One region of the Microbulbifer sp. CAU 1566 genome, then DNA from elsewhere that is predicted to be linked to it. Evidence: predicted binding sites of a transcription regulator. Region 1 holds the regulator's gene; the other holds the start of a gene.

Evidence for each region. The regulator FNR, encoded in region 1, switches genes on or off when oxygen is low (the NO sensors DNR and NnrR bind a similar motif). The targets are predictions, from matches to a motif close to TTGATNNNNATCAA.
Region 2: a site for FNR is predicted at 12,550-12,563, ahead of M0G74_RS09825 (DUF3149 domain-containing protein). Genes of this name have one in related genera too.

Annotation. Positions count from the first base shown of each region.
Region 1 covers NZ_JALNMG010000001.1:788,770-804,716, forward strand. The annotation lists gene M0G74_RS03290 (MotA/TolQ/ExbB proton channel family protein) at 1-525, opposite strand, end outside; gene M0G74_RS03295 (energy transducer TonB) at 598-1,269, opposite strand; gene M0G74_RS03300 (TonB-dependent hemoglobin/transferrin/lactoferrin family receptor) at 1,479-3,566, shown strand; gene hutX (heme utilization cystosolic carrier protein HutX) at 3,690-4,202, shown strand; gene M0G74_RS03310 (pyridoxamine 5'-phosphate oxidase family protein) at 4,218-4,811, shown strand; gene M0G74_RS03315 (hypothetical protein) at 4,997-5,404, shown strand; gene M0G74_RS03320 (hemerythrin domain-containing protein) at 5,597-6,163, shown strand; gene fnr (fumarate/nitrate reduction transcriptional regulator Fnr) at 6,190-6,924, opposite strand; gene hemN (oxygen-independent coproporphyrinogen III oxidase) at 7,089-8,570, opposite strand; gene mmsB (3-hydroxyisobutyrate dehydrogenase) at 8,692-9,600, opposite strand; gene M0G74_RS03340 (enoyl-CoA hydratase/isomerase family protein) at 9,690-10,766, opposite strand; gene ettA (energy-dependent translational throttle protein EttA) at 11,218-12,882, shown strand; gene M0G74_RS03350 (TonB-dependent receptor) at 13,054-15,921, opposite strand.
Region 2 covers NZ_JALNMG010000003.1:328,377-344,323, forward strand. The annotation lists gene M0G74_RS09780 (SLC13 family permease) at 1-309, opposite strand, end outside; gene M0G74_RS09785 (Na+/H+ antiporter NhaC family protein) at 562-1,902, shown strand; gene M0G74_RS09790 (alpha/beta hydrolase) at 1,907-2,605, opposite strand; gene M0G74_RS09795 (hypothetical protein) at 2,628-4,139, opposite strand; gene M0G74_RS09800 (M90 family metallopeptidase) at 4,553-5,434, shown strand; gene M0G74_RS09805 (nucleotidyltransferase family protein) at 5,325-5,990, opposite strand; gene M0G74_RS09810 (translocation/assembly module TamB) at 6,038-10,030, opposite strand; gene M0G74_RS09815 (BamA/TamA family outer membrane protein) at 10,032-11,855, opposite strand; gene M0G74_RS09820 (hypothetical protein) at 12,026-12,412, opposite strand; gene M0G74_RS09825 (DUF3149 domain-containing protein) at 12,673-12,816, shown strand; gene M0G74_RS09830 (acetoacetate--CoA ligase) at 13,051-15,024, opposite strand; gene M0G74_RS09835 (LysR family transcriptional regulator) at 15,236-15,947, shown strand, end outside.

The sequences.
Region 1 (15,947 bases):
GGCCGGAAGTGCGACCATCAAACCCGCGGCGGTGGTATGCATCGCCATACCCAGACCGTCGGCCAGCAGCGCCGGGGTCACTGCTTCATGGCTGCCTGACAGGCCGGCAAACATACCAATCAACCCGAGCACTGTGCCCAAAAGCCCCATCAGCGGGCTGATAATGCCGATCACCATCAACAGGCGCAGGCCGCTGTGCAACCGCCGACGCTGCTCCTGCAGCCAGACCGCGGCCACCTCTTCGCGCTGCATTTTTTCCGTATTCCGGTGCTGCAACAGCAGGGCGGTGGCGCGGCTTGCCAAGGCGCGCTCCCCCTCACACTGCTGCGCCAGCTGATCCAGCCCGGACTCTGCAGTGCACTGCAGACGCTTGAAGGATTCACTGATTCCACGGTGCCCGGTTGTCAGCAGAAACCACAGGCGCTCGCCCAGCAACGCCAGCGCCACCATCGAGACCAACAATAACGGCCAGCCCATGGGGCCCAGCTGGGAAAAAAACTCTGACCAGGTTTGATGTACGAACATATTTCACTCGTTGATCTGGCGCCGTCTCTGCAGTGCCGCCAATTGTTTACAGCGGATAGTTACAACGGATAGTTACAGCGAAAAGCGGATTGGCAGCTGCACCCGCGACAGGCGCGCGCGGCCGTTTTCCCGATAGGGCAGAAAGTGCCAGCGCGCCACCGCCCGCAGTGCAGCCTCATCGAGACTGTCCACACCGGACGACTGCAATAACCTGCGCACCACTTGCGTGCCCGAGGCATCCAGCTGTACCTCCACCACAACCGTGCCCTGCTGCCGGCGCTGCCGCGCCAGCTCGGGGTAAACCGGTGCATCGGGCGGACTGGCGAACGCAGGGCGCTCCACCAGCACCGGAATATCGCTCAGGCTCTGCTGTTGCATTCGTTCAACTGCCTGTGTCGGGGCCTGCGACACACTCGCCACTGGCGTCATATCGGCAGTCTCCTGTGCCTCTTGCCGCTCTCGCTTCTCTTGCCTCTCTCCCGCCTCTTCCGAGACTTCCGCTACTGGCGTCGGATTTGACTCTGGCTTTAGATCAGGCGCATCCGTCACCTGTGCTTTCTTCGACGGTGCTTTCTCCGGCGGCTGCGGCTGTGTCTGCGGCTGAGATTGTTCCGCCCCAGGCGCCAACTTCAGCTGCCCCAGTTTCAATGCCACCGCAGCCGAGGGCGCCGGAACTTCCGTCGCCGGCTTTGCCCACAGCAACCACCCGTGCAGTGCAAAGGAACAGATCAGCATCACTGTCATGCGCACTCGCACGGGCATTCCTCGTTCACGTTTTTTGGCTGACCACAGGTTAGCAATCCGCCCAAATAAACTCAAACGATAATTGTTAGCATTTACAATTAGGTTATTTGTACATATTCTTTGGCGCAACCGCAGGCTGTCGCTCGTACAAAAAACGACCGAGTGCGCAAGCAGCTGAACTGCGCAGAAAACAATTTGGGAATGCACAAATGCACAAAGGGGGCACCGCCATGGGCCAGATCAAGACTCTGAAACTCCAACCTCTCGCCGCCGCACTGCTGGCGCTGGGTGCCAGTAACACATTGGCACAGGCAGCAGACACCGCGCACAGTGATCAACCGGTAATCCAGTTTGGCGAAGTAGTTGTCGCCGCAGACCGCAACCCGGCCGCGACGGAAAAAGACGCGCGCACGGTGGTTGTCGAGCGCGAACAGCTGGAAGAGCAGCAACCGGAATCCATCGCCCAGGCACTGAAATATGAACCCAACATTCAGGTGGAAGGCGGCCCGCGCTACTCCAACCAGGCACCCAATATTCGCGGCCTGTCCGGCGTGCGCGTATTGCAGACCATCGACGGTGCGCGCCAGAACTTTAACTCCGGCCACCGCGGCACTTACCAGCTGGACCCGGAACTGCTGAAGCAGGTCGAAGTGAAAAAGGGCCCGGCATCCAGCCTCTGGGGCTCCGGCGCCATCGGCGGCGTGGTGGCCCTGTCGACCAAAAACGCCAGCGACTTGCTGAAAAACGGTGAAACCTTTGGCGGCTACCTGAAGGAAGAATTGGGCAGTAATGGCGACTCTACCGAAACCACCGCGGCGATCTACGGCCAATCCGGCAAGTTCGACTATCTGGTAAACGGGACTGTTTCCGAGCGCGACAATCTGGAGATTGGCGGCGGCGAAGAGTTAGCGGACAGCGCCAGTGATAACACCGCCCTGCTCCTCCGTGGCGGCGCCCAGATCAGCGATAGCCAGCGCTTCGATGTCATCTTCCGCCACAACAATCGCGAAGAAGGTGTGCCGTCCAATCCCAACGCCAATGTGGGCACCAGCTCGCCGTTTATCGAACGCGACATTACCGACCAGAACCTGACCGCCAGCTATCTGGTACAGGCATTGGACGGTAAACACACGTCGAAATTCACCGTGTATCGCAACGACACCCAGTTCGACGAATTCCGTCCGACCCAGGGACAAAACGGCCAAAATGACAACACCGAAGTGAACACCACCGGTATTACCATCACCAATGCCAGTGACGGTTTCGGCGCCCAGTGGGTCTACGGCCTCGACTGGTACCGGGACGACGTCACCACCGTGCGCGACGGCGACAACCGGCCGGAAGATATGAACGCGGACTCCGAGGTACTGGGCTTCTACGCCCAGGCGGACTTCACTTTTGCCGACCTGCTGACCCTGACCCCCGGGGTGCGCTACGACCGCTTTGAAGCAAGCAGCAAACAGCTGGCGGATTCCGCCCGCGAAGACAGCGCGGTATCCCCGTCCATCGCCGCCTCCGTCAAAGCCAGCGACTGGATGAACCTGACCGCCAGCTACGCCAGAGCCTTCCGGGCACCGGGGGTGGAAGAGATGTACACCCAGGGCACCCACTACGCCTACGGTGATTTCAGCTTTATGGGTATGGGATTCCTCGCCAACACCTTTATCCCCAACCCGGATCTGGCAGCAGAAGAAGCGCAGAATACCGAGCTGCGCGCAGACTTTGCCTTCAGCGGCCTCGCCAGTGACAGCGACCAGCTGACCGCCAGTGCCGCGGTGTTCCGCAACAAGGTGGATAACTTTATCGAGCAGGTGGTCACCAATCCGCACTTCATGTTTGGCTTCCCCATGAACACCACCTACCAGAATGTGGACCAAGCAGAACTGAAAGGCTTTGAACTGGGCGCCAACTACCGGCTGAACGACCTGGAACTGGGCCTGAGCTACGGCCAGACCGAGGGCAAGGACCTGTCAGATGACAGCTACCTGAGCAATATCCCCGCCGACAAGTGGGTGCTGGACCTGGGTTACTACTTCCTGCAACGCGACCTGAAAACCGGCCTGCGTACCTCACTGGTCTCCGCCCAGGATCAGTTGCCGGACGACGAAGCCCGCGAGTTCGACAGCTACACTCTGGCGGATGCCTATGTGACCTGGGAACCGGCCACCGGAAACCTCAACGGCCTGAAGCTGGGGCTGGCGCTGGATAACCTGGCGGACGAGGAGTATCGGGTCGCCTTCCAGCAGCTGTATATGCCCGGACGCAACATTAAGCTTTCTGCCAGTTACCGCTTCTGATCCCTTGTTCATTTGCCGGGGAACGGAGTGCGAGTCGGGCCGATTGTCTGCGGCCCGCCATTTGCACTTGCAAAGCCCGTATTCAAGACATCTTTCATTAAGACATTGCCGGAAAACCGAATCATGCAACAACAGGTACAGGAATTACTGGCCAGCGAACCGGGCCATACCCTGGAGCAGATGGCAAAACAGCTCGACACCAGCGTGCGGCAAATCATCGCCAACCTGCCCGCAGACATGGCCTCACTTGCCGGCAGCGAAGCGGTGTGGCAACTGATTGAAGAACTGCCCAACTGGGGCAAGGTCACCACCATCGTGCAGAACGAGGGCTCGGTGTTCGAATTCAAAGGGGAATTCCCCAGGGGCAGCATCGCCCACGGCTACTACAACTTCATGCACCACAAAAACCCCTTCCACGGTCACCTGCTGGTGGACGGCTTGAGTGAAGTGGCCTTTGTGAGCAAACCCCACCGCGGGGCCGAGAGCCATTCCATCGTATTCCTGGCCCCCAGTGGCAATTGTGTATTCAAGGTATTTCTGGGACGGGATGCAGAGCGCAAACTGATCTCGGAACAGGTTGCTCGTTTTAACGCTTTAAAGCAGCAGCTGGCAGGCGCCGGCGCTGAACATTCCTGACGGGGGATTCTGATCATGACCGAACAGAACAACAGTAACATCGACAATCAAGCCGGCACGCCACAAGCCGATCCACAAACCAGTGCACCCAAGACCAATGACGGCGCCGACCTGGTCGCTGAAGTGCGCGACTTCATCGCCACCCGCAAGCTACTGAACCTGGCGAGCCTGACACCAGAGGGGCACCCACACGCGAGCACCGCGCCCTTTCTGGCCGCCGATGGACACTTTTACCTGTTTATTTCCGACCTTTCCGAACATGCAGCCAACCTGAAAGCTAACCGTAAGGCTTCTGTGATATTTAATGCAGATGAAGCGGATACCAAGCAGGCGTTTGCGCGTTTGCGGGTGACGTTCAATGTGGAGGCGGGCCTGATCGGCCGTGAGGCGCCTCTCTGGCAGGAGCGCATTGAACAACTGCGGGAGAAGTTTGGCCCGGTTATGGATCACCTGAAAGGCCTGGAAGATTTCCACCTGTTTGAACTGAAGCCCAGCGCCGGGCGCTACGTCAAAGGCTTTGGCCAGGCGTACGCGCTGGAAGGCCTGGAAAAACAGGTCGCCTTGCACCTGAAAGACGGCCACAAGGAAAAGAACAGCGACGCAGCCTGAACACTCCGGGTGTTCACTGCACACCGGCGCCCTGTGTGGCGCCGGACTTTATAATGCCTTCTCCCCTCCGCTTCCCGATTGCTGTTCTGACAGTTTTTTCCTGCCCGCGGTACCGCTGCAACCAAACTGAAACGCTTCTGCAACCCTCACTTGCTATTTTGGTAACAAATAACCAAAGAGTAATAATGATGTCGTCAAAAAAGAGCTTACTGCTTCCCCTGCTGTTCCTTTCCGCCTGTGCCGCCAATCCGCCGCAACAAACGCTCACCGTCAGCGGCACCCTGATCGAGGAAAACGGCAAGTTCTTCCTGCAGGCAGAGGAAGAGCGCTACCACCTGAACCGCATGCCCCAGCTGCGTTACCAGAACTACCTGGGCCAGCAATTGTTGATCAAGGGTGAAGTTCCAAACAATTGCCAGCAGGTATGGAAGGACTCCATTGTGCAGGTACAAGGCGGCGCGGAAATCGTGGATATGAATAAGGTCGACTGGTCCGAGTGCCTGGTGGCCGACAAGGTCAGCCTGGTAACCGCGGATGGCCCGAAGCTGGTGTACGACTGGGAACAGATCGATCTGCAGGATTATTACTTCTAACGTCACTGAGGCCCCCAGGCTTCACCTTTCCTCACCTCCCTTCGATAGCACTCGCTTTGCGCTGTCGACGCAAGCCGCGACACGATATTGTCGCGGCTTGATTCAGATCAAGCTCTCCCTCTGACAGCAGACAACAATGAAGTTGTCGATTGTCACTAACCGTCATGGAAGCGAAAAATGAAGAGGCGAGAGATGAATAATATCTACCGACAGCTCTGCAATGACCACAAACACATGCAAAACCTACTGGATGTGTTTGAACATTTGCTCCACGAACTGGGAAAACAAGATCGGGATCCCGCAACCTTGAGCATGATCCTGGAGGCACTGGATTACTTTTCTGTCTATCCCGACCAGTGGCACCACCCGGTGGAAGATTTGGTGTTCGAACAATTGCTCAGCAAGCCTGTGGAAATCCGCGATGTGGTTGCGAGGATCACCGCGGAACACAGCGCGATTGCCGAAGCCACCCGCACAATGAACCAGCTGTTTTACGCAGTAGCCAACGATGCCGCTGTGGAACGGGAACGACTGTTCAGCACCGCACAGAACTATATTTCCCTGCAGCGCGAACACATGAAGAAAGAAAATGAAATTTTGCTGCCGCTGGTCAATCAATATCTGACAGACAACGACTGGAATAAAGTAACCGCCACCCTGGCGAACCGACAAAGCGGACATTTTCACCAGGGCGTGAAGCAGCTATACGAAGCCATCTATCAGGATCTTGCAGGGCAAGAACTGGCGGTTGCCTACTGATTGCAGCCAATAAAATGGCCGGTATTCTATCCGTTCTCGTAACTGCAGTGGGTGCCAGCAAGCTCACTAAGGGCAATTAGATCCAGAATCTTGATTGCCCTGCCCTGCGCCAGAATAAGGCCCTGTTTTTGAAAGCGCGACATAAGGCGGCTGACGGTTTCTGCGGTCAACCCCAGGTAGTTCGCGATATCCATACGCTGCATGGAAAGCTTGAATTCACTGGCGGAGTAGCCACGTCGCGCATAGCGGCTGGAGATATTGATCAGGAGTGCTGCAAGACGGCTCTCCGCGGAGCGCTTGCCAAGCAGTAGCAACACGTCGTTGTCCTGCTTCAGTTCTTCGGAAAATATGTTGTAAATCTGCTTTTGCAGTGCGGGCACCTGCTGCGCCAGATTTTCCAGCTGAGTGAATGGCAGTACACACACACTGCTTTCTTCCAGCGCTTCCGCATAACCAGGGTGGGAACCACTGCTGTACGCATCCAGCCCCAGCAATTCACCGGGTAATGCAAAATGGGTCACCTGGGTGTCACCGTCGGCGCCAATCACCGCAGACTTGAAGCTGCCCGAGCGAATGGCATAGAGATTGGAAAAGGGATCACCGGCGCGAAACAGGGTGTCGCCGGCTTTGAGGATTTTTTTCTTGCGCGAGACCTGCTCCAGGCGCTGGATATCTTCCTCACTCAATCCCACCGGCAGACACAACCTTCTGACAGAGCAGTTTCCGCAATTGACCACTGGTGAGGATTTCGGCATCGTCATTTCCACTTCCACTATTCGATGACTATTTCGTCGATGAACTGTTCGTCGATAAGTTTTTCGATCGATCTTTCGCCCATTCTTTCGCGGCAGCTTTCGAAAGAAATTCCCAATTCAGGGGCGCTTCCCCGCCCCGTCCATTCTGGAATTATATCTCCAGCAACCGATTAAAGCACACGGGAGTACTGAGCTGCGGATTCCCCGGTGTGCAAGTGCCGGTCAAAAGCGGCGGCAATATTGCGCAGGAACCAGCGACCGCGCTCAGTGACCACCAGGTCTTGCGCTGATTCCCGTATCAGCCCGTCCGCAATCAGAGGGCGTAAGCGGGCCAGATCCGCGGCAAAATACTGCCGGAACGGCGTGTTTGTGCGCAGCTCCAGCGCGCGCTTTTCCACCCGGAGATGACACATCAACTCCATGATCAGCCACTGCCGCGCGCGGTCGTCATCATCGAGCGACCAGCCCCGGCAGATGGCCTCGCCGCGCTCGGCAATGGCCGTCGCATACTCCTTCTGGCCGTGGTGGTTCTGCCAATAGCCATCGCGGCTGTAGCTGATGGCCGAGGCACCAAGGCCGATCAGCGCGTCAGCGGGCATCAATGTATAGCCCTGGAAATTGCGTGCGAGGCGCCCATCGTCGGCGGCCGCGGCAAGGGGGTCTTCCGGGCGGGAAAAATGGTCCATACCGAGAAACCGGTAACCTGCATTTGTCAGCCGCTGTGTCGCGGCAAGCTGCATATCGATTTTTGCCTGCGGTGACGGAATCAGGTCGGAGTCGATCAGGCGTTGCGCCTTGAATCGGTGTGGCAGATGCGCGTAGTGATACAAAGCAATACGATCCGGTGCCAACTCAATCACCTTATCGATGGTGCGCTCCAGGCTTTGCACGTCCTGCCCGGGCAGACCGTAGATCAGGTCATAGGAAATGGAGCCAAAGCCCCGCGCCCGCGCGGCATCAGTCAGAGTGCGGACCTGCTGCGGCGTGCAGATTCGGTTGATCGCCCTTTGCACCTCCGGATTGAAATCCTGGATGCCCATACTCAGGCGATTGAAACCGAGTGTTTGTAGCGTATCCAGGGTTTCCAGTTCCAGCACCCGCGGATCCGCTTCCACACTGTATTCCACGTCCTCTCCGGGGCGAAGGTCAAACACTTCCCCGAGCCCCCTCACCAGCCGCGTCAGATCACCGTCGTTCAGATAGGTGGGCGTACCACCACCGAGGTGCAATTGAGTCACAAGCACTCGTGCGACGCGCTCCCGATACCACTGCGCCTCAGCAAGTACACGCTCCAGGTAGCTGGAAGCCAGACCATACTGCTGGGTAATCACCTTGTTGCAGGCACAGAAGTAACAGAGGGAACGGCAGAATGGGATATGCACATAGAGCGACAGGGAGCTCACGTCTCGCAATGCTTCCCAGGGCTTGCCACTTCCGTTGGCCACGCGCGCCTCACGATCGGCATGCAGCGGCGTAAACCGGTCGGCGGTGGGATACGACGTGTAGCGAGGACATGGGCCCGCGTAACGCGCCAGCAGTTCAGGAGAAAGATCTTCGGAAGCGGTTCCCGAGGCCAAGGAACCAGAGGAACCGCGGATACAAGGAGTATCGCTGCTGCGAGAAGGGGCGCTGTCCAAGCGATTTGAGGCCATTTACGCGTAACCTGTGATCCGGTGCTGAATGAGCGGGAAACTATGGGATCGCGCAAAGTTACCGGGCCACGGATTACCGGCGCTTGATTTAGATCAAGCGCCGGCAGGTTGGTCGCGGCATTCAGTTTCCGACAGGGCGCCGGAACAGATTCTGGATACTGGAAAAATCCAGCGACCTATTGAGGTCATCGCCACCGTGCAGCTGGTAGAGGTTTTTCGCCAGCGCACCCAGCGGTGTCGAGGATGCACTGCCAGCGGCGGTATCCATGGCGAGCCCCAGATCTTTCAGCATCAGGGCCACGGAGAAACCACCCTGGTAGTCCCGTGAGGCCGGCACATTTTCCATTACCCCCGGGTAGGGATTGTACTTTTCCAGTGACCAGTTGCCGCCGGAGCTGGCGCTCATAATCTGCGACAGCACCTGCGGGTCCAGCCCGCTATCCACCCCCAGCTGCAAAGCCTCCGCGGTGCCGATCATATGAATGGCCAGCAGCATGTTGTTGCAGATTTTGGCGACCTGGCCGCTGCCGGCGGGGCCGGCATGAAAAATATTTGCGCCCATGGCCTCCAGCACCGGACGCGCCCTCTCCAGGGTTTGGTCGTCACCACCGCACATAAACGACAGAGTCCCTGCCGCGGCGGCGGCGGTGCCACCGGAGACTGGGGCATCCAGCGCGTCGATACCGCGCTCAGCCGCTGCGGCGATCACCTGGCGGGCGTCGTTTGCGGCAATGGTGGAGCAGTCAATGAGCAGGGTTTCCCGATCCATCCCCTGCAATAAACCCTGCGCCCCGAGATACAGCGCACGCACCGCTTCACCACTGGGCAGCATGGAAACCACCGCGTCGGCGCCGTCACTCGCCGCTTCCGCGCTTTCGCCGCGCAGGCAACCATTGGACACTGCGCTTTCGAGCATCGGTACCGACAGGTCAAAGGCCGTTACTGCAAAACCCTTTTTCACCAGGTTTGCGGCCATGGGGCCGCCCATATTACCGAGGCCGATAAACGCGATCTTTTTGATTGACTGCATGTTTTTTCCCTCTCATTTTTATTGTTACTTTTTTATTGTTACTTTCCATTATTTTTACTTCCGGTTAGATAACCCCGACCGTCGCTCAATCAGGGTGCAGTAAAACAGGCCTCCACCTGTTCCGCTGTGACCTCTGCCAGGATTGCCGGTTGCCACTGCGGATTGCGATCTTTATCGATCAGCAGTGCACGCACCCCCTCCTTTACCTGACCATTAGCGCACATATTCACCGCCAGTATTTTTTCCATTTCCAGCACCTCCTGCAGCGACAGATGTTTGCCGCGCTTCAGCTGCTCCCAGACGACCCATGCGGTTAACGGACAGCCAGCCCTGAGGGTTTTGGCAGCCCGTTGCAGCCACTCATCATCACCGGCGTATGCAACAATCTGTTGATAGACCTCCGGCAGGGTGGCGCCTTCGGTGAGCTGCTGGATCACATCGTAGTGGGCGCGCACATTGGAATCCGGCTGCTGGTCGGCGGGCATTTCAGAGGCCTTGAGCAGGCGGCTTACCAGCGCGCGATTGTGTTCCGGGTCGCTATTGAACCCGGCCTCTACGAGGGCGCCAAAGACCGCATCCTTGCTCCCGGAGGCAACCAGGCGATCCGCCATACCGGTATAGATGGCATCGGCACCGTTAAACTGGGCACCGGTCAGGCCGAGGAACAGGCCAATGCGACCGGGCATACGGTTCAGAAACCAGCTGCCGCCCACATCGGGAAAGAGACCGATGGTGATTTCGGGCATGGCCATACGCGTGGTTTCGGTGACCACGCGGTGGCTGGCGCCATTCATGATACCGATACCGCCGCCCATGACGATACCGTTGCCCCAGACGATGATGGGTTTTGGGTAGGTGTGGATCTGGTAGTCGAGGTGGTATTCGCGGGAAAAAAACGCTTCCACAAACTCACTGGCGCCTTCGTCTTCGTAGCTGCCGGATTCCCGGTGCAGCGCTACCACGTCGCCACCGGCACACAGGGCTTTGTCACCAGCGCCCTCTATCCAGATACAGGCGACACTGTCGTCCTGCTGCCACTGTTCCAGCTGTGCGGCCATCAGGTCGATCATGTCGAGGTTGAGGGCATTGAGGGCTTTGGGCAGATTAAGCGTCAATTTGCCAACGGGGCCCTGGCGCTCAACGATTACGGGTAAATCCTGGGTCATACTGGTTCCCGGCTGTTTATTTGGGGCCAAGTTAAACATAGATGGGTTGGTGGTGGCATTACCTGCCCTATCACGCCACCCAACTGGTTATTGTATCGGACAGGTTTGTGGTCCGTTTTTAAGCAGGCCCTGTGGCGGCGGAGCACCGGGTAAAGGTTTTCAAAACCGCTGTGAATACATCCCTGTACGCTGCGTCGGCGACTTCCCTGTCGCCGACGCTTTTGAAAACCTTTACCCGCCACTCCACCTTCGCATTGAAGTGATGCACTTCGTAGTCTTATATCGCTAGAGCTTGGTGAGCCCTCGACACTTCGATGCAAAGGCGCTGCTACCGAACGACCCAATTACCACAACAGGGCCCAGCCCCAAGGCCCGAAGAAAGTGCAGGTTGAAGTTTTCCAACAAACTGCTAACTTGCGCCCAAATTCTGACCGACTGGAATCGAGCTCTAATGGCTGAATACGTCTATACAATGAACCGCGTGGGCAAGGTTGTTCCGCCTAAACGCGAAATTTTGAAAGATATTTCCCTGTCCTTCTTCCCTGGCGCCAAAATTGGCGTGCTGGGTCTGAACGGTGCCGGTAAATCCACTCTGCTGCGCATCATGGCCGGTGTGGATCAGGACTATAACGGTGAAGCCCGCGCCATGCCGGGTATCAACGTGGGCTACCTGCCCCAGGAACCGCAGCTGGATCCCGCCAAGACCGTGCGCGGCAACGTCGAAGACGGCATGCGCGAGGCCATTGATGCCCTCGCCGGCCTCGACCAGGTCTACGCCGAATACGCCGAGCCGGATGCCGACTTCGATGCGCTGGCCAAGAAACAGCAGAAGTTTGAAGACATCATCCAGGCCTGGGATGCGCACAATATGGAGCACCGTCTGGAAGTAGCCGCCGATGCTCTGCGCCTGCCGCCCTGGGATGCGGACGTAAACAACCTGTCCGGTGGTGAAAAGCGCCGTGTAGCCCTGTGCCGCCTGCTGCTTTCCCGCCCCGACATGCTGCTGCTGGACGAACCGACCAACCACCTGGATGCGGAATCCGTATTCTGGCTCGAACGCTTCCTGCACGACTTCGACGGCACCGTGGTGGCTATCACCCACGACCGCTACTTCCTCGACAACGTCGCCGGCTGGATTCTGGAACTGGACCGCGGCTACGGTATTCCCTGGGAAGGTAACTACACCACCTGGCTGGAACAGAAAGAGAAGCGTCTGGAGCAGGAACAGAAAGGCGAGCAGGCCCGCGCCAAGGCCATGCAGAAAGAACTGGAGTGGGCCCGTCAGAACCCCAAAGGCCGCCAGTCCAAAAACAAAGCCCGTCTGTCCCGCCTGGAAGAAATGCAGTCCCAGGAATTCCAGGCTCGCAACGAGACCAACGAGATTTACATTCCGCCGGGTGAGCGCCTAGGCGACAACGTGATCGAGCTGGTGAATGTGAGCAAGGCCTTCGGCGATCGCGTGCTGATCGACAACCTGTCGTTCCGTGTACCCAAGGGTGCCATCGTCGGTATCGTCGGTGGTAACGGCGCCGGTAAATCCACCCTGTTCCGCATGATCAACGGCACCGAGAAGCCGGATTCCGGTGAGATCAAAATCGGTGAAACCGTACAGATCGCCAGCGTCGACCAGAGCCGCGAAAACCTGGACGACAACAAGACCGTGTGGGAAGCCGTTTCCGACGGTCAGGACATTCTCAAGATCAACAACTACGAAGTGGGCTCGCGCAACTACATCGGCCGTTTCAACTTCAAGGGCAGTGATCAGCAGAAACGCGTGGGCGAGCTTTCTGGTGGTGAACGCGGCCGCCTGCACCTGGCCTACACCCTGAAGCAGGGTGCCAACGTACTGCTGCTGGATGAGCCGTCCAACGACCTAGATATCGAAACCCTGCGCGCCCTGGAAGAAGCCCTGCTGAGTTTCCCCGGTTGCGCCATGGTGATCTCGCACGATCGCTGGTTCCTCGACCGTGTGGCGACCCACATCCTGGCCTACGAAGGTGACAGTAACGTGGTGTTCTTTGAGGGCAACTACACTGAGTACCACGAGGACTTTGTGGAACGCAATGGTGAGAATGCCACGCCGCACCGGATGCAGTACAAGAAGCTGAAGACCTGATTTTTTTCAGCGACTTAATGTAAAAAGCCCGCATTTTGCGGGCTTTTTTCTATCTTTCTGATGGGCAATAAAAAAGCCAGCCTCAGAGAGGCTGGCTAAAGTAAGAGAGGTTTGCCAATTGCACAACCAAACAGCTGCGCAATTGGCAATTTTTTATATCAACCGATCAGATCAGTTGAAGTCGTAGCGAACGCCGAAGCGGATGCTGCGCGGCTCTTGGTAGTAGACCGGCATACCATAGAACTCGTTCGGCGCAGTAGTGCCATCCTGGTCGCCAACCTCCTGAGTCTCCAAGACGGTGTCATTGTCAAAGATGTTGAAGATATCCATGGACAGCAGCAGCTTCTGACCGTTTGCCATTTCGATCGGGTACTGTGCATTCAGATCAAGATTCCAGTAGGTATCTGTACGACCCTGGCTAGCACGCTTAGCGAACTCTCCCTGACAGTAGAAGGACTCAGAACCATACGCCTGCGCAAACCCATCAGTCGGGTGCATACCGAAACAGTTCTGCGGACGACCGGTCTGCCACATGAAGTTGGCGCCCATACGCAGGCCCATATCAAAGGCGTAAGTACCGAATGCCTTCACTGTGTGGCGACGGTCGTTCGGCAGATCACCGTAACCACCATCCAGCAGTCCCGGCTGGTCGAAGTTGGTAGTCAGACCGGAGTCGGTCTGGCCATTATCGGAGCGTACGCCACCTTCGTTGTTACCCCAGCTGTGGCCCCAGGTATAGGACGCATCCAGAGACCATTTGCCATCGAATGGACGGGCAAAGGTAAGCTCAACCGCGCCGTACTGGCGTTGGGCTTCCGGGTATCCCAGCTGGCCAGCGCTCAGGTCAACAAATTCGCCCATCTCCGGAATGAAGATACGCATTTCGTTGCCCGGGTTGGTCAGTACGTACTGATGGAAACCACCAAATACGTCTTCAACCGAAGCACCGCCTACTTTGGACGCATCCCAGGAGCCGGTGGAGTTGTAGTAATCGATTACTGCAGCATCGATCGCCACGTCTTCGATGGAGGTTTCCAGGTTGCGGTAGATACCTTTGGCACCCAGGATGTACCCCTGCTCGGTCGCGATTTCATAGCCCAGGATGAACTCGGACTGATACATCGGCTCGATATTAGTATCTACCAGGCTGCGGGTATCAGGAATAGTACCGTCAGCGTAGTAACCCAGACCTTCAGAGGCACCCAGATTACACGGTGTGGCATCCGCATTCAGACACTCGCCATCCCATTCGAAGAACTCGTAGGTGTAGAGCTCTTGGCCAGCCATACGAATGTTGGTGTTAGTAGCGATAGGAAGGTAGTAGGTACCCCAGTTGGCAAACACTTTCTGGTTACCAGCACCAGTCGGATCCCAAACTACAGACAGGCGGGGCGCCCACTGGTCATCAACTTCGATAAACGCATCACCGGCAACATTTTTATTGGTGAAGGTTTCGTTGCGCAGACCAGCCTGCAGGGTCAGGGTATCAGTGATATCCCAAGTATCCTGGATATAGAATGCATCGGACTCGGTTTCGAAGTTACCCTGGTTCTGGTAAATCCGCTGACGCGCCAGATTCAGGTCCGGGTACAGACGCCAGTACATGCCACCAGAGTAGTAAGTATTTTCAGAAAGGCTGTTGGATTCGTTATCCAGACCGACCTCGATGAAATGATCGTTCAGATCCCAGGAGAAATCGATACGAGTCATTTTGCGGTTATCGACGCCTTCGGAAACGCTGGTATCTACCCAGTCACCGATCGCCTGCAGGCCACCCTGATCCCAGTAAACCCACGGTGAATCGGAATTATCAGGAACGTTGCTGCGGTCCGCTTCGTTTTCACCATAGGATACGGACAACGTCATGGTGTCGGTCAGGTTACCGACATAAGTAGCAATCCAGTTGGTACCACCGCGCGAGTAAGTAGTATTACCCAGGAAGTCACCAGTGGTATTAGTCTCTGCATCGTACGCGTACGCAGCTTCTACTGTCTCGCGTTCATCACTGAAAGCAGTGAATTCCACGCGGTGATCTTCAGTGATATAGCCGTCAAGCTTGAGGCCCCAGAAATCACCATCGGTCTCTGCCTTATAACCACGGCCGCTAGTCATACCGTAGTATTCCTCGTTCTCTACGTTGCTGCTATACAGCCCGTAGAAGAACAGACGATCCGGAATGATGGCACCAGACGCGTAAACATTCGCCTCGGTGTTATCCAGGCTGTCTTTATCGTTAACCGCGGAATAGGTATTCGGGGAGGTTTCCAGCTGCTCATCGTAGTAGAAGCTGGAGCCGAATTTGAATTCGTTGGTACCGCTCTTGGTAGTGGCGTTCATTACACCACCGGTAGAACGACCGAACTTGGCTGAATATCCGCCGGTTTTAACCTGAATGTTGTCGTAGAACTCGAACGGTACTTTGGAGAAACCCAGACCGTCGCGGAAATTAGTGGTGTTCAGGCCGTTGATATAGCTCACGTTCTCAGAAACGGAAGCGCCCGCAAAACTCGCGTTATCACCGAAGGTACGGTCGCCTTTGGAAACACTCGGAGCCAGCATGGTAACGGAGGTCAGGTCACGGGCCACCGGCAGTTCGTTCAGCTCTTCAGCAGAAATTACCATGCCGGATTCCGCGATACCCACATCAACCTGGGCAATACGCTCACCGGTAACCAGAACTTCTTCTACACCAGTGCTGTCGCCCAGGTAGATAGTGGTGGTACCACCGAGACCAACTACCGCGTCTTGGGTGTCGATCAGTTCACCGTTCTCAAAAACCTGCAGCTGGTACTTACCCGGAGTCAGGCTGCCAAAACGGAAGCTGCCGTCTGCAGAAGCGCTGACTTCTTTGGTAACACCGCGCGCGGTATCGGTCAGCTTGATGACAGAGCTGGACTCGGCACCAATAACGGAACCACGGATGGTACCGGTGGTGTCGTCAGCCAGTACGGAAGGAGCGCCAACAATAGTGGCGGCACCAATAGCCAGCGCCAGGGCGCTGCGAGCGAGGTTGTGACGCAGATTGCGAGTAGAACTCATTATAGAGACCCCCTTTGGTCATCGTT
Region 2 (15,947 bases), on a different contig from region 1:
CTCGTGCGCGCCGCTTTTTTCCAACGCCTTGGAAAGCATGAACGCCCCCATCAACAGCAGAATCACATGACTACCCAGGGAGGACGCCACCAGCTTGTGGTCCCCCACTCCGAAAAGCGGTAGCAATACAAAGGGGACAATGGAGGTTGCGGGAATGGGCAGCGCTTCGGTAATCCACCAGATTACGGTCAACAACGTAATTGCGGCAGTCACCGCCGGCAGGTAGGCCATCCCCAGATGACTAAGCAGCCCGTAAAACAGCAATGACAACAATGGTCCCACAACAATAAAGGAACGCCGGTTCAACATTTATTTTTATTCTCCACACTCATGACTGCGCCCGATGATAGGCGGCCGTGACGAATTTTCATAATACCTGCAACTATTCGGCCATTTTCCAGCCACTTCCCAACCATATTGCGGATATAACGACGACATCCCCGATGCGCACAACAAATTATTAGCCAGTGTTACCTATACTCTTTAGAATCCGCGCCCTTCAAAATTTGCCGGCGTTTGCTGTCGGCAGCTGAAAGCGAATTGTACGGTCCAGTAGTATCCATGGCACAACAATCCCCTGCGCCCTCAGCGCGCGCCCTTCTCCCCCTGCTTTTGTTTCTCTCGCTCTTTGTAGGCGCTGGCCTGTGGTATCAAACCCAGGGCAAAGACATGGCCTTTTACCAGGTATCGGCTCCGGTCGCGATTCTGCCCGCCATCGCCCTGGCTATTCTACTTGCCCATGGCCCACTCAGCCGGCGCATCGATACCTTCATTCACGGGGTTGGGGATCCGACCATCATCACCATGGTGATGATCTACCTGCTCGCGGGCGCCTTCGCCAGTGTCGCCAAGGCCGTTGGCGGCGTGGATGCGACAGTCAATCTCGGCCTTAGCCTGATACCTCCGACGCTGGTATTACCCGGACTGTTTTTGATCACTGCCTTTGTGGCAACCGCAATGGGTACTTCCATGGGCACCATCGCCGCTATCGCCCCCATCACGGTGGGCCTCAGCGAGGCGACGGAATTACCGATGCTACTCACCATCGGCACCGTGGTGGGTGGGGCCATGTTCGGCGACAACCTGTCGATCATTTCCGACACCACCATCGCGGCCACCCGCACCCAGGGAGTAAAAATGCGGGACAAGTTCCGCATGAACCTGCTCATCGCCCTGCCCGCCGCTGTCATTGCGTTGATCTGGCTGTATTTCTCCGGCACTACCGCACAGGTCAGCGCGCCCGGCGACTACGAGCTGATTCGGGTGCTGCCCTATATCGTGGTGCTAGTGTTGGCGGTGAGCGGCGTGAATGTTTTGCTGGTGCTGTTTATCGGCATTCTTCTCGCCGGCGCGATCGGGCTGGGCCTGCAGCCGGACTACGCCATCGCAGACCTGTCCAAGGATATTTATGCGGGCTACACCGGCATGCAGGAGATTCTGATTCTGTCGCTGATGATCGGCGGCCTCGGCGCCCTGATGCGCGCCGGTGGCGGACTGGCGTGGCTGGGGCAGCAGATTGACCGCATCAGCCAGATCGGTAGCCGCGGCCGGCCCGGGCGCAAAACCGGCGAGCTGGGGATCAGCACCGCGGTAGCGCTGACCAATGTCTGCACAGCCAACAATACCGTTGCGATCCTGCTTACCGGGCAACTGGCCAAAGATATGGCGGAGCGTTACGGCGTAGACCCGCGGCGCAGCGCCAGCCTGCTGGATATTTACTCCTGCACAGTCCAGGGACTGCTGCCTTACGGCGCACAGATTCTATTGGCATCGTCCCTGGCAAAAGTTTCGCCGCTGGCTTTGGCGGGCAGTATCCACTACTGCTGGTTGCTGGGGATCAGTGCGCTGATTTCTATTGTCACCGGACTGTTTAGTGGAAAAGCAACCGCGGTCAAAAGCTAATTCGCTATCGGAGCTGCTCCAGCCAGCACACAATGGATTCCGCAAGCGCCTGCGGCTGCTCTAACGGGATCATGTGGCCGCAGTCTTCAATCAGCCGCAGCTCGGCATTGGGAATCGCCGCCGCCAGTTCTTCTGCTTCTTCCAGTGAGCGCAAGGCATCGTTTGGACTCGCGATCACCAGCGTCGGGCAGGCTATGGTCGAAGCCGGGACCTGGGAGCGATCCAGAGCCGATTGCGTCGCCAGCGCCCGATACCCCAATCGGCGGCTCATCTCCTTGATATAAGCCACCAGCGCCTTATCCGCCGCGTTTTCCGGGTGCAGCGAATGGGCAATGGTGCTATTGCTCAGGCCCCGGAACCTCTCCGGGGTCAACGCCTCTACCGCCTGCATTTTCGTTTTCTTCTGCTGTGCGGTGTCTTCGCGAAGCGAGCTGGCGACAAGGATCAGCGCTTCCACCCGCTCCGGATAATCCGCAGCCAGCTGTCTGGCGATATAGCCACCGAGTGAGAAACCGATCAGGACAAACCGCTGCGGAAGATTTTCGGCAATTTGGTGAGCCATATCGCGAATGGTCGGCCCGTCGCCGAGGGAGGCATCAGCGATGGACCAGTCTTCCGGGAGGTAATTTTTGAAATCATTCCAGAGCGTCGCATCCAGCATAAAGCCGGGAATCAGAGCGACCGGGGGTGAGGCGGAATGCACAAGACTCTCCATTTAGTAAAAATTAGGTACAAGCCAGAGAGGTTGACTCTGCTAACCGCTGGCGCAGCAAAATGTGTCGTTCTTCCCAATCAATTTTGGGTGCACCCTGTGCATCCCGGGCTTTGAAATCCCAGCACAGCACTTCTGCACTGACACCGTCATCTACCGAAGTAAATCGCACGGTTACGAAATTGTTATTGCTGATTTCGCCCTGTCTTTCGTTGCGCGTGCTACCGGAATGCCGGTAGCGCACTTGTGCACGAATGTCGTCGGTGGGTCGATGCGGAAAATGTCCCGGCTCCTGATCGGGCACCGCCGCAGCGCTGGGCAGGCAGGACAACGGCGACGATACGACCTCCACCACCTGTTTGCCGTTCAGTTCAAACTGCGCCAATCGGCTGAAATGCACATCCCCCGCCAGCACCAACACATCCTGAGTGCAGGCATTCAGTGCACGTACCAGGTCCTGGTATTGGCCAGTGTCAGCGAGAGAGTGATCGCCGAACCCCAGTGCCACTTTCAAGGCTTTGCCGCGCCCGGGAGTCTGGAATTGCCAGCGGGTGAGAATGGGGGCCGGCAGAACCAGAACCCCGGGCGTCCGAAGCCCCTCCAGCCACTGCTGCATACGGGTAAACGTTTTGTTGTCGGTAAAGCGGCCATCCCGACCAGGTTCCCGCTGCAGTCGGGTGTCCAGTACAAAGAAGCTGAGATCCGAACCAATATCAAACTGACTGGAGGGCTGCCCCTGGGGCAACTGATAGGCATCGAACAGGCTACGCGCAGTATCCTTCCAAATATCGCGCACTTTGCGCGACCAGAGCACTGGTAAAAAGCCCGGAGGATTGGGGTAATCATTCCAGAACTCGTGATCACCCGCGAGGAAATAGTGATTACCGCTCGCCAGCAAGCGACGCAGCCCGCCGCGCCAGGTCGCACGATATTCCTTGCTGAAAATGCCATTCAAAGTGCGGCGAATTCGCCTGCGGGAGCGCAGCGCCATCAGCGAGAAGTTGCGGGTACTGAAACCGGGTACCAGGGTGAAACCGGTATTGGAAAACGCGGTATCCAGGTAGACCTGATCCCCGCCGAGAAAAGAAACATCCGGGCGATGTGTTTGCGGCAACGCATCCAGTGCTTCTGCCATCGCACCGTGATCCCCGTGGCGATAAAAACAGGTGCCATACCAGACATTGAAGCCGTCACCCAAGCCGTTCGGCTGCCCGCGAAGATCCGCCTCGGCCAATTTGATTGGGCGGGTATTACCGTTCGAATCGGTACCCATTTGCCAAAGTGAGAGCCGGTAGCGACAAGCCGGCAGGGTTGGAATGGATATCACCCCATAGCGGAGCCCCGATACCCGCTGCCCCAATGTAACCGGGATATCACGGCAGATGGACTCGTGCGCGGGCAGGTCGCCACCATTACCGAGTAGCGGCTCACAGCGCAGCCAAAGCCTCTCGGGTAACGATTCAACAAATGCTCCCAGCCACACCTGCGCGCGACGCGCACCATCGAATCCGTGTGGTACAAGCATAAAATCGCTGTCACAAACCGCGCCCGGCGCCACCGGTTTACTGAGCCCGGTGCTCGTCCTGTGTGTTTCGTCTGCGCCAAATTGCCGCGTCGCTGCCGATGTATCCATACCCCACCCCTATTCCCAAAAACTATCCCAAAAACTATCCCAAAAACTAACCCAAAAACTAACCCAAAAACGGCCGAAAATAGTTCAGCCACAGTCATTTTTATTGAGTCCCACCTGACGGGCGCGGCGAATATGGTCGCAGAATCTGACTCGACGTCAACATTGGCACTACACTGGGCGACCTCGAGTCTCTACCATGCAAAACTAAAAGTCCGGCAGTGTCAGGCAAAATCGTGTAATCGTGATATCGCGGCATGTAAGCAAACCCTGAAAGCAAACCCTGTTAGCAAACAAGGAATATCGTATTGAAGACTTTTCTCGCCGTGATCCTGCTCGCGGTTCTGGTTTGGGTAGTGCCTATTTTGTGGCAACGCTGGCGACGGCAGTATTTGCGCAGCCGCCAGCTGACCGCGGAACAGTACTCCATCCTTAAATCCCGGCTGGCGCTCTATTCCTATCTGCCTAAGGAGCAGCAACAGGTGCTGGCACAGAACATCAGCCTGTTTCTGCGGGATAAGGAGTTTGTCGGCTGCAATGGGCAGGTCATTACCGAAGAGATCCGGGTGGTAATTGCCGCTCACGCCTGCCTGCTGCTGTTACAACGGGTCAACAATTGCTATCCCGACCTGCAAACGGTGCTGGTCTACCCCGATGCCTATGTCGCGCAGGAAACCCGCCACCAGGGGCATGTGCAATCCACGCACCTGAGCGCCCGTGCGGGCGAGGCCCATTACCGCGGTCCGGTGGTACTTTCCTGGGACGACCTTCGACAGGGGCTTGCCCATCCCGAGCAGGGGCACAATGTGGCGATTCACGAATTTGCGCACAAGCTGGATGAAGAGGACGGCTATGTGGACGGACGACCACCATTTGAAAACAGTGCGGATGGGAAGAATTGGGCTCCGGTGATGCGGGAGGCATTTGCGGAGTTGCGGCAGAGGATTCACGCCCTGCATGGTGAAACAGCGAGTTCACCAGCTACAGACGCGCTGTCAGTAGAGAAGCCCTCGGTTCTGGATACCTACGGTGCCCAGTCCCCGGCAGAGTTTTTTGCGGTGGCGACGGAGGCCTATTTTGTTATTCCAACGGCGATGGAAGCGGCTCACCCGGTACTGTATCGGGAGATGCAAAAATTTTACCGAACAGATCCTGCCGCACTGCTGCGTGGAAGTCGTCCGGGCGGTTGATGTCGCAATTGATCGCGGGGTCCGCCACTTCAACATCGATGACCGCATCGCTGTAGATACGCAGCACCTTTTCCACCCCGGTTCTGCGCAGGCGCGAGAGCGCTGACAGGAAACGCCGCCCTATGGCGATCGGGTAACCGCGGGTTCCGGCACAGACGGGCACACAGATGCGATCTTCTTCCGCGGACTGCAGTAGGGTCACCAGTGTTTCAGGTTCGACAAAAGGCATATCCCCCAGGCAGACCAGCACCGCTTTGGGATTGGCCCCCTGTCGCTGCATCTGTTCCACGGACGATGCCAGGCTGGCGCCAATTCCTACCGGCCAGACCGGTGCGTGCAGAACTTGTACGGGAAAATTGCTAAGACCGTTGCCGATGACCGGATCACGGGCGCGCAATACTACTTGGACCTGGGTATCTTCAAGACTGGACGCGGCTTCCAGGGCGGTCTGGAGTGTGCGCAGCAACATGGGTTCGCCCTGGATACTGGCCAGGCGTTTATCGCTGCCAAATCGATGAGAGTAACCGGCGGCCAGAATCACAATTGAATATTCCATTTCGATTGCTCCCATCATTTTTAATAGTGTTCAGTTTTTATAGTCGGTCAATAATCCTTCTTCCACTGCAATTCGACACTTCCGCCGCCGCTTTCGTTGTTCTCAGACGATTTGATATCCAGGCGCAAATTTTTACGTAACTCTATCTGCATCTCCGCCTGCCAGGGGTTCAGAGGGTCTGTACTACGCTGCAGCTCCAGGTAGATACGGCTGGTGATGTATTTCCCCAGGCTGAGAGAATATTGGTCTCCTTCATCGGTGGCCTCAGACTCAAAGTCCAGAGTATCCAGCCCGACCAGGTCACGGGTGCTGGCCAGCGGATCAAACCCGGTATTGCCGGTTTGCAGGGTGCGTACCACGCTGACCAGGCGCACCGCCTGTAACGGGGAAATATCCGTCAGGGATTTGCCGAACAACAGCTGGGCGAAAATTTCATCCTGGGCGGCGGCGGGGTTGGAACTGAACTCGATTTTTGGGTCGTCGGTCGTGCCGGAAATCTCCGCGGTAATCTCCCCCTCGGCATAGGTGTGCACCCCCTTCACGTAGATGGCCGCTACGTTGTTCTCGAACTGCACCTGCCCGTCCTGCAGGTCGAACTTTTTACCCAACAGGTCGAATTTGCCACGCACGATGGTCAGGGTTCCGGAGGCCTGGGGATCGGCTGCGGTGCCGGCAATCTCCACCTTGCCCTTGAGCTCTGAATCGAGCCCGAGCCCGCGCACGTAAGATTGCTGATCCAGTACGACTTCCAGCGCCAGGCGAATATGTTCCATCAATGGCGGTCCCATATCCCGCTCACCGCTGTCCATCTCCACCTCTATCACGTCGATTTCCGGCACGCTGCTACCGATAAAATGCTCGACCTGTACCGCCAGTGGTCGCAGGTTGAGCGAGCCGGCAAGCAGGGCGTCGTCGGTGGTACCAGTAAGACGAATTTCACCGCTGAAGGCTCCCTTGGCGCCAGGCATATTCAACAGGTGCGCCTTCTTCGCGGTAAGAGAAAAGTTCAGGCTGGGCGGCTGCGGCGCGTTGAAGGTAACCGCGCCTTCAAGGTCCACCCGCCCGCGATCACTATCCCTGGCACTCGCTTCCACGATACGCCAGGCATCTGGCGTCAATTCCCCCACAAACACCACTTTGCGCAAACGGGTGTTACTGGGGCGGTGCTCGTAGTAACCCTCTTGCAACTGGATCTTGCCGCGGGCGTTGGGTGCGACACTGGTGCCATCGGCTCGCAGATTGAAATCCAGGCGCCCGCGCATGGTGTGAATTTCCGGGTCGAAGAATGCACCCAGCGCCGCCAGATCCGCGGTGCCGGTCGCATCCAGATCCACCGGCATCGGCGGCAGCTCCTCCCCTTCTGGTTTTTCCCGGAATAGCTGCTCCAGAATGGGGGCGATCGCCAAAGTTGCCCGGGCATCCGCCGCACTGCGGCTACCGTGGCTGGCATCCAGATTGGCCTCCAAACTGCCAGCGCGGGTTTGCCACTCGAGCAACAACGTCAGCGGAGATTGCACCAGTGCATCGTCGCGCAGCGCCGGGGCCCGGCCCAGAACTTTCAGCTCCCCGGCCAGGTCAGGTTCCCGGGGCGTTCCCTTGGCGGTCGCCCACAGACTGAGCTCGCCACTGTCACTGATATCGGCGTTGATCCACTCCTCAAAGTCCGCCAGTACCGCTTGCGCCCGCACCTCCAGATCCAGCGCCTGTTCACTCAGGCTGCCGTCGGCGGTCAGCTGGTTGCGGTTGGCCCACAACAGTTTGACTTCCGACAGCATCACTTGCGCACTGCCGTAACTCACGTCGCCCTGCACGTGCCAGGGTTCGCCGCGGAATTCGCCGCTACCCAGGATATTGGCACTGGCTTGCGGCGATTTGAACGGGCCGGAGAATTGGCCGTCGATACTGATTTCCCCCATCAGCGACGGTGGCAGTGACACCCCGGCAAGTGTTGCCATGCGGATGGGAATATTGCGCGCGGCGATACTGCCATTGGCGCGCTGTGCCTTTGGTTCAACCACACCATTCAGTTCCAACCAGGCGTTGCCGCGCTCGCGGGCCTGCTCGGCGTCGAGCGCCAGGGCTCCGGTTCCAGCCACGCGTTCGCGGGACTGCGCCAGCGGGTAATCCTGGCCGGGATCAACGACTTCATCGGGAACCAGTGAGCGGTCCCCCTCTGGCGCCGCCTCGGCTGCGGCTGCGGTACCGGTGTACAGATCCAGCCGCAGGCGATCGAAAGTCAGTTGTTCGGCGTTTCCGGCGGCGCCACCACGCAGGCGATAGCGGTACTCGCGGTAGCGACCGTCCGAAGACAGGCGCGCGGACATTTTCGGGTTATCCCACGGCCCCTTGACCGAAACCACCGCATCCAGATCTACCGTGGTGCCGGGATCCACCGGTACACCGAACTGCTCCGGCTCGAATCCCCGCGCGGCGACATCCAGTTGAAACTGCAGGGCTTTGCCCTCGATATTGATTTCGCCGCTACCACCAACTCTCAGGTTCTCCCCCTCGAGCAGCAGATGGCTGATGGCAAACCTCTTCAGGTCACCCGCAGCCTGCCCTTCGAGCCGGGTTTCCAGTTCCTGGTATTGCACATCACTGGCCAGCTGTACGGTCAGCTTCGGATTAGCCCAGGGGCCAGCCGCAGTAACCTGCAACCGCTCAATGGTGCCATCCAGCTCTGCGGGTATCTCCACTTCCCGGGTTTCTTCCAGGGCGGCGAGTATTTTTCGGATTTCCGCCAGCGACAGCTGTTCCACAAGCCCTTTGAGGTCAATGGACTCACCACCGATATCCACACTGCCGCTGACATCCAGCTGTGTGTCGGCCAGTTTCAAACGCGCGGTGCGGATATGAATATCATCGGCGAGCGTTTCCACTTCCCCGGTAAGGTGAAGTGGTTGCTGCTGGTAGCTGGACCGCAGTTCCAGGCTACCGTTGGCACTGGGCTGTTTCAGTGGCCCCTGGATATCCAGATCCGCCGACAGCCAACCACCCTGCAGGTAGTCCTGCCAGGGCTGGGAAATGGCGAGCGGCAGTTTATTCAGCTGCAGCTGCAATGCCATTTCCTCGCCATTGATATTGCCGCTGACGGTGTTGCGGCTATCGTCCACCGTCAGCACCAGGTCGTCCGTTGCCACGGACCAGGGAGACAGCACCACATCCGTACGGCCGCTGAGACCGAAGCTATGGTGCACCAGTGGCAGGGTGAATCGCTCAATCGCAAGGTGTAACTGGTTCTCGCCAGTCAGTTTGACCAACAGCTGGCCATCTGCATCCAGGCGCTCGCCTTCAGGTAACTGCAGCATCTTGCCGAGGAAGCCACCGGGCTGCTCATCGGCAGAGAGGGTCAGCCGGTAATTGTCCTGATCCAGCATGCTGCCATCCAGCTGTATGCGCAGCTGCTTGCCCTGCACTTCTGCGACCTTCAGCGACAATTCCGATTCCCGGTCCGGCCAGCGGTAGCTGCCGTGCCCATTGACCGATACCTGAGGAAAGCCGTTCAGTCCCTGGTCGATTACCGTAAGTTGGCCAACAGATAAACGCTCAACCCAAATGGCCGGCATGGTGGCATCGTCGACTTCTTCCGCGGCATCTTCCACTTCTTCTTCGGTTACATGCGCCTGGAGGTATTCCCCCAGCACGGTGTTATCAAACAGCAGCGAATCGGCACTCAGCTCAGGCATATGGATCTGATTGCGCCACAGGCGCTGCAAATCCACATGGACAGTGAGCTTGCGCGCTTCTGCCAGGGGCTGCTCCTTGTAGCGCACCCGCAACAACTCGAAATACCAGCGCCCGAGTTCGGGACTGCGCAGCCCTTCCGCGGTGATGTCCAGATCCGGCAAATAATACCGGGCAATGGAAAGTCCACCGCGGGTCAAGGCCTCGCGGCCGCCCTCGGACCCCAGCAGAAAAATTGCCAGTAACAATGGCAACAGCAGGATTACGGCGTACAGGGCCAGGCGAGGCGCACGGAGCCGGCGCTTGCGAGGCCCGGTATTCGGATGAGAAGGGTTGGCTGGTGACTCACGCTGCATATCAGAACGCCTGCCCCAGGCTCACATAAATCTGATAGGCGCTGTCATTGACGTCTTCGCGCCTTTCCAGCGGGAAACCGATATCGAACCGCACCGGGGCAAAGGAGGTGATATAGCGCACCCCGAAACCTGCCCCCCAGTACAAGTCGTCAAAACTGGGTTGCGGGTCGGCGTAGGCGTTGCCGCCATCCACAAAGAGGACACCGCCCCAGGATTCGGTAAACCGGAAACGTCCCTCAAAAGAAATTTCACTCAAGCCGCGCCCGCCGATGGGGTCCGACAGGGTGGGCGGCTCACCGGCAACCGTCGACGGAATCAGGCGTCGGGGCCCGAGTGCCTGATAAGCATAACCACGCACAGAACCGCCACCGCCGGCGTAATATCGCTCGTCCGCAGGAATTTCCAGGTTGTCTGCACCGCTGATCACACCCGCTTTGATACGCAGCGCCAGGGTCGGGTCGAAACGAACCTCATCGAAGGTATGGTAACCGGTCATTACCAGGGTATTTTTGGTGAACTGGGTGCCACTGCTGCGCAGGTCAAAGTACGGCTTCACTTCCATCGCAACGGTCGCGCCGCGCCGGGCATCCAGCAGGTTGTCGGTGGTATCGATCTTGATGCCGAGGGGAAAGGACAACAGGTTATAGTTTTCACTCTCCTCGCCCTCTTCCTGCACCTTACTGAACTTCAGCTCACTGCCGACACTGAATGTCCGGTGCTTGGTGTGGTGCCGGGAAATGATGCCACCAACGGTCACCGAGTCCGCATCGTAGGCGTCGCGCTCTTCATTGGAGGCTTCCGCTGTGGCGGAAAATTCCTGATCATCGCGGAAGAATCTCGGCACCCGCAGTTCGCCCTTCAGGGACTGCTTGGCCTCGTAAACCCGAGTCTCGACTTCGATTTTTTCGCCACGACCGAGAATATTGCGGTGCTCCCAGCCTGCGGCAATACCGCCGCCATCATCGGAGGTGTAACCGACCCCGAGGCGGATGGTGCGATGCTTGCGTTCGATGACCGTGAAGGTGATATCGACAATACCCGACTCAGGATCCGACACTTCGGCGTTGGCGCCGGCAATCAGGTTGGTGCGCAACAGTCGCAGCTTGGCCGCGTCCAACTTGCTGCGGTTAAAGCAGTCCCCGGGCTGTATTTTCAGTCGCTTGCGCAGAAAGTCTTCATCCACCGTCGACAGGCCCTGCACGTGGACCTGCCCGATGTGCACTTCAGGGCTGTTCGCGACCCGGTATTCCAGCTTGGCCGCCTGCTCGCTGTGAATGACCGTTGCCTGGTAATCCACATCGACATTCAGCAGGCAGGCGTTGTCCGCCAGGTAGCTTTCAATGCGCTTGACGCCCTCGGTGACCTTCTCGGCCTCCAACGGATCTCCGACCTTCAGCCCCACGCCGGGAAAGCCACCTTTCACCCGCGGCGGCATATTCACATCCAGTGCCTTGATGCGATAAACAGGGCCGGGCACCACCCTGTATTCGATCTCGCCATCGGTAACCGACTGACGCACCCGGCCGTCGTAGTAACCGCGAGAACGGAGCAGTTTCTCCAGAGTGCCGCGCTCATAGCGGGCAACATCGAGAGGATCGTCGTAGGACTTCAACACACTGCTGGATTTACGCTGTTCACCGAGCTTGTCCCGCAGCCAATTCTGCAGTTCCTTGTTTTCGGAGACTCGCACTTTGAACTTGGGCAGTTTGTCAAAAAACGGCAGCGCGAAGCCGGATTGCGGCCACAGCAGCACGGGCGCTGCCAGCAATGCGACGATAAGTAAGGAGAAAAATTTTGCTCTGGGAGCGAAACGAGAATCGTGCAAGACCAAAATCCGTTTGCCAATCTTCACTACTGCGATGCTGAACATCGGTGAAAGTTGCCGGGGGAGTGTGAACTTTACCCGTCTTTACACCCAACACTTAAAAACGGTGCTCTGCCCTGCCCACACCGGTGATTTACTGACGAATCACAAGGGCTGCCACCCATTGATCACTAGCGTGGCGGCACCGCCGGGTTACCAGCCCGCTCCATCAGCGGATTGCAGTTCTTGATAATCACCCGGCCTTCCAGCAGGTTGCCCTTGGAATACTCACTGAAGATGCACTCATTCGTCCGCGGATCGTAGTTTTCAACCCAGAGATTGTCGTCCTTCCAGGTAGACCCCAGATGCCTGTGCCCCTCCGGCACCGAGATCCGCATCACACCGCCAAAGCGTTTTACGAACACCTGCTCAAAGTGGAAGTAATAGGCGAGCCAACCCGCGAGAAAGATGATGGCGGCGACAATCGCGCCTTTGCCCAGGCTGCCCAGCCGGCTGCCGGCGAACAGGCATAACACCACCAGCGCAATGACTGCGGCCCAATACAGATATGTAATCATGCTGATCTTCCGTGACGTTATTGGTTAGAAATTATTGGTTTGCGGCCGTCGGTTTAAAACAGGAACTGAGAAATCTTATTACCCACAGGGTAGCGCAGATTGGCTGGCGCGGCATAGCGCATCATTCGTCGCCACCCTTGATCTGGATCAAGGGTCCCAGGGCGCGCCACTTTACACTGAGCTCAGTGAAAGACAACCGGAAATGACAAACCCTCGGGACCCGCTCAGGTGCCCGCTGCAGACAAAGCCCGGAGGCAACCATGGATGCAATGATCGACCTTTTCACCAGTTTTTCTGGCCTGCTCAGCCTCGGCATCATTGGCTTTGTATGCCTGATGGGCGGTTACTTTACCCGAATGGCGTTGCGCAAAATGGATGAAGAGCAGGCTCGACTGAGCCAGTAGATATAAACCAGTAGATAGCAGGAGGTCGATTGAACCCCTGCAATAGACCGCGGAGAACGGACGGCTAACAAAAGCGACTAGTCAGGGGAAGCGGATAAAAGGCCGGGCGATCACTCGCTCCGGCCTTCAGCATGTCAGCCCCCAGGATCGATGAATGGTTACCTGTGGGGCTTTAATTAGGGCTTCAATACAGCACCCTCTATGCAGCGCCGACAATGCAGCGCCGTCACAAAGTCACTCGCCGGACAGCTCCGGCAGGTTTTCGAACAACGTCAGCGCCTCTGGATTGGCCAGGGCCTCCTGATTCTTCACCGGCTTGCCGTGCACCACATTGCGCACCGCCAACTCGACAATCTTACCGCTGATAGTACGCGGAATATCCCGTACCTGGATCACTTTGGCGGGAACATGACGCGGCGTGGTATTGGCGCGAATTGTGGTGCGAATCTTCTGGATCAGTTCGTCGTCAAGTGTCACGCCCTCACGCAGCACCACAAACAACACCACCCGGACGTCATCCCGCCAATCCTGCCCGATACAGATACTGTCCAGCACTTCCTCGACCTTCTCCACCTGGCGATAGATTTCCGCAGTGCCGATACGCACACCGCCCGGGTTCAGTACGGCGTCGGAACGGCCATAGATGATCACCCCGCCGTGCTCTGTGATTTCCGCGTAATCGCCGTGGGCCCAGACACCGGGCCAACTGTCGAAATAAGCCCCTTGGTATTTACTGCCGTCGGGATCATTCCAGAAGCCGATCGGCATACACGGGAAGGAACTGGCACAGACCAGCTCACCTTTTTCCTCTTGCACCGGCTTGCCGTCATCATTCCACACTTCCACCGCCATTCCCAAGCCGCGGCACTGCAACTCTCCGGGATATACCGGTAACGCAGGGTTACCCAGGGCAAAGCAGGAAATGATATCCGTGCCTCCAGAAATGGACGACAGACAGACATCGGCCTTCACATCCCGGTACACATAGCGGAAACCTTCATGGGCCAGAGGGGAGCCGGTGGACAACACCGCGCGCAGACGGTTGAGCTTATGGCTTTCCCGCGGTTTGCAGCCCGCTTTTTCCAGCGCGGCAATGTATTTAGCACTGGTGCCAAAAACACTGATTTCCTCTTCGTCCGCCATATCCCATAGGCACTGGGCCGCCGGATAAAACGGTGAGCCATCGTAAAGCACCAGGGTGGCACCACAGGCGAGACCACTCACCAACCAGTTCCACATCATCCAGCCACAGGTGGTGAAGTAAAACAGGGTATCGTCGCGGGAAATATCCGTATGCAGGCGGTGCTCTTTCAGGTGTTGCAACAGGGTGCCGCCAACACCATGCACGATGCACTTGGGCACGCCAGTGGTGCCGGAGGAGTACATGATATAGAGGGGGTGATTGAATTCCGTTTGCTCAAAGGTGAGCGCCCGCTCCGGTGCCGCGCCCACAAACGCGTCCAGCGTGACTGCGCGATCCAGCCCGGCAATATCGTCCGCAGTCTGCTCAGCACTCCGCGCAACGGGCACCACTACCAGTTGGGATATGGAACTGATCTGTTCCACGATCTGCTGCAGTCGCGGCAGCGAATCGATGGTCTTGCCGTTGTAAAAGTAGCCCTCGCAGGCAAACAGCACTTTCGGCTCCACCTGCCCAAAGCGGTCCAGCACACCATTGATGCCAAAGTCCGGAGAGCAGGAAGTCCACACGGCGCCAAGGCTGGCGGTTGCCAGCATGGCCACCACGGTATCCATGACATTGGGCATAAAGCCCGCAACCCGGTCACCTTTACCCACGCCGGCACCAGCCAGCGCCGAAGCCAACTGCTCGGTTTTTGCAAACAGCTCAGCGTAACTGAGCTGTCGACGACGACCATTTTCCAGCCGCTCCACCAAGGCGATCTTGTCGTCGCGATAGCGCAGCAGGTTTTCCGCAAAGTTCAGGCGCGCATCGGGAAACCATTCGGCGCCCGGCATCACATCCTTACCCAGCACGCGCTCGCCGCGCTCACTGGCAATCACTTCTCCGAAATCCCACAGCTGCCCCCAGAAGGCCTCCCGGTTTTCAACAGACCACTGATACAGCGCCGGATAGTCCGCCAGCGTCTGCTGGTGATTCTCATTGACCAGACGGCGGAACTGATCCACCTGAGTAGCGGCGATCGCTTCGGGGCTGGGTTGCCACAGGGGCTGCGCGGGATTGCTCATGGATGCTGACTCTCTCTGCTGAAGGCACCGTCTGTAACTCTTTACCAGAACTCTCTACGAGCGGTGCTTTGCCATTTATTTTGGATACTAGCCATTATTGGCCTTAACGCACTGCGAACAATCATGCCTTGGTCTAACACTTAAGACTATTTTAAACTTATTAACCAATGTTAAATTTTACTTAACATTCATCAAGAGCCAGCCCCCACACATGAGCACCACCGTCAAGCAGCTGCGCGCCTTTGTGGCGGTCGCCAGAACCCAGAGTCTGGCGGAGGCCAGTGCCCAGCTGCACGTCTCCCAGCCCGCCATCTCCATTGCTGTCCGCAGCCTGGAAGAGTCTCTCGGGGGCGCCCTGTTCAGTCGCGACGGCCGCCAGCTGGTGCTGACGCCGGAGGGCGCGCAGTTTGTGGACCGCGCACAACAGCTACTCCACAACTGGGACAACACCCTGGATGCCGTGCAGCAGCGCTTCCAGCTGCAACAGGGACAGCTTTCTCTCGCCGCCATCCCCGCCTTCGCCATGAATCAGCTCCCCGATTTACTGCGTGAATTTCACCGGCAGCACCCCGCCATCAATATCGTGCTGGAAGACATTGTGATGGAACGGGTAGTAAATGCAGTACAGGAGGGGCGCGCGGAATTGGGGTTCAGCTTTCGGCCAGATGATCTCGGCAACCTGGTATTTCACCCTATCGCCACAGACCGTTTTGTTGCGGTGCTTCCGGCCGGGCACAAACAGGGTAAACGCAAGGAAGTGCGTTGGCAGGAATTGGGGGCAGAACCGTTTATCGCCATGAACCGCGGTTCCGCGGTACGGCGCTGGACCGATGCCGCGTTTGCTCAGGCCCTGGACCCGGGGGCCAAACCGCGGCTATTGTGTGAAGCCAATCAGCTCAGCACCATCGGGCGTTTGGTGCAGT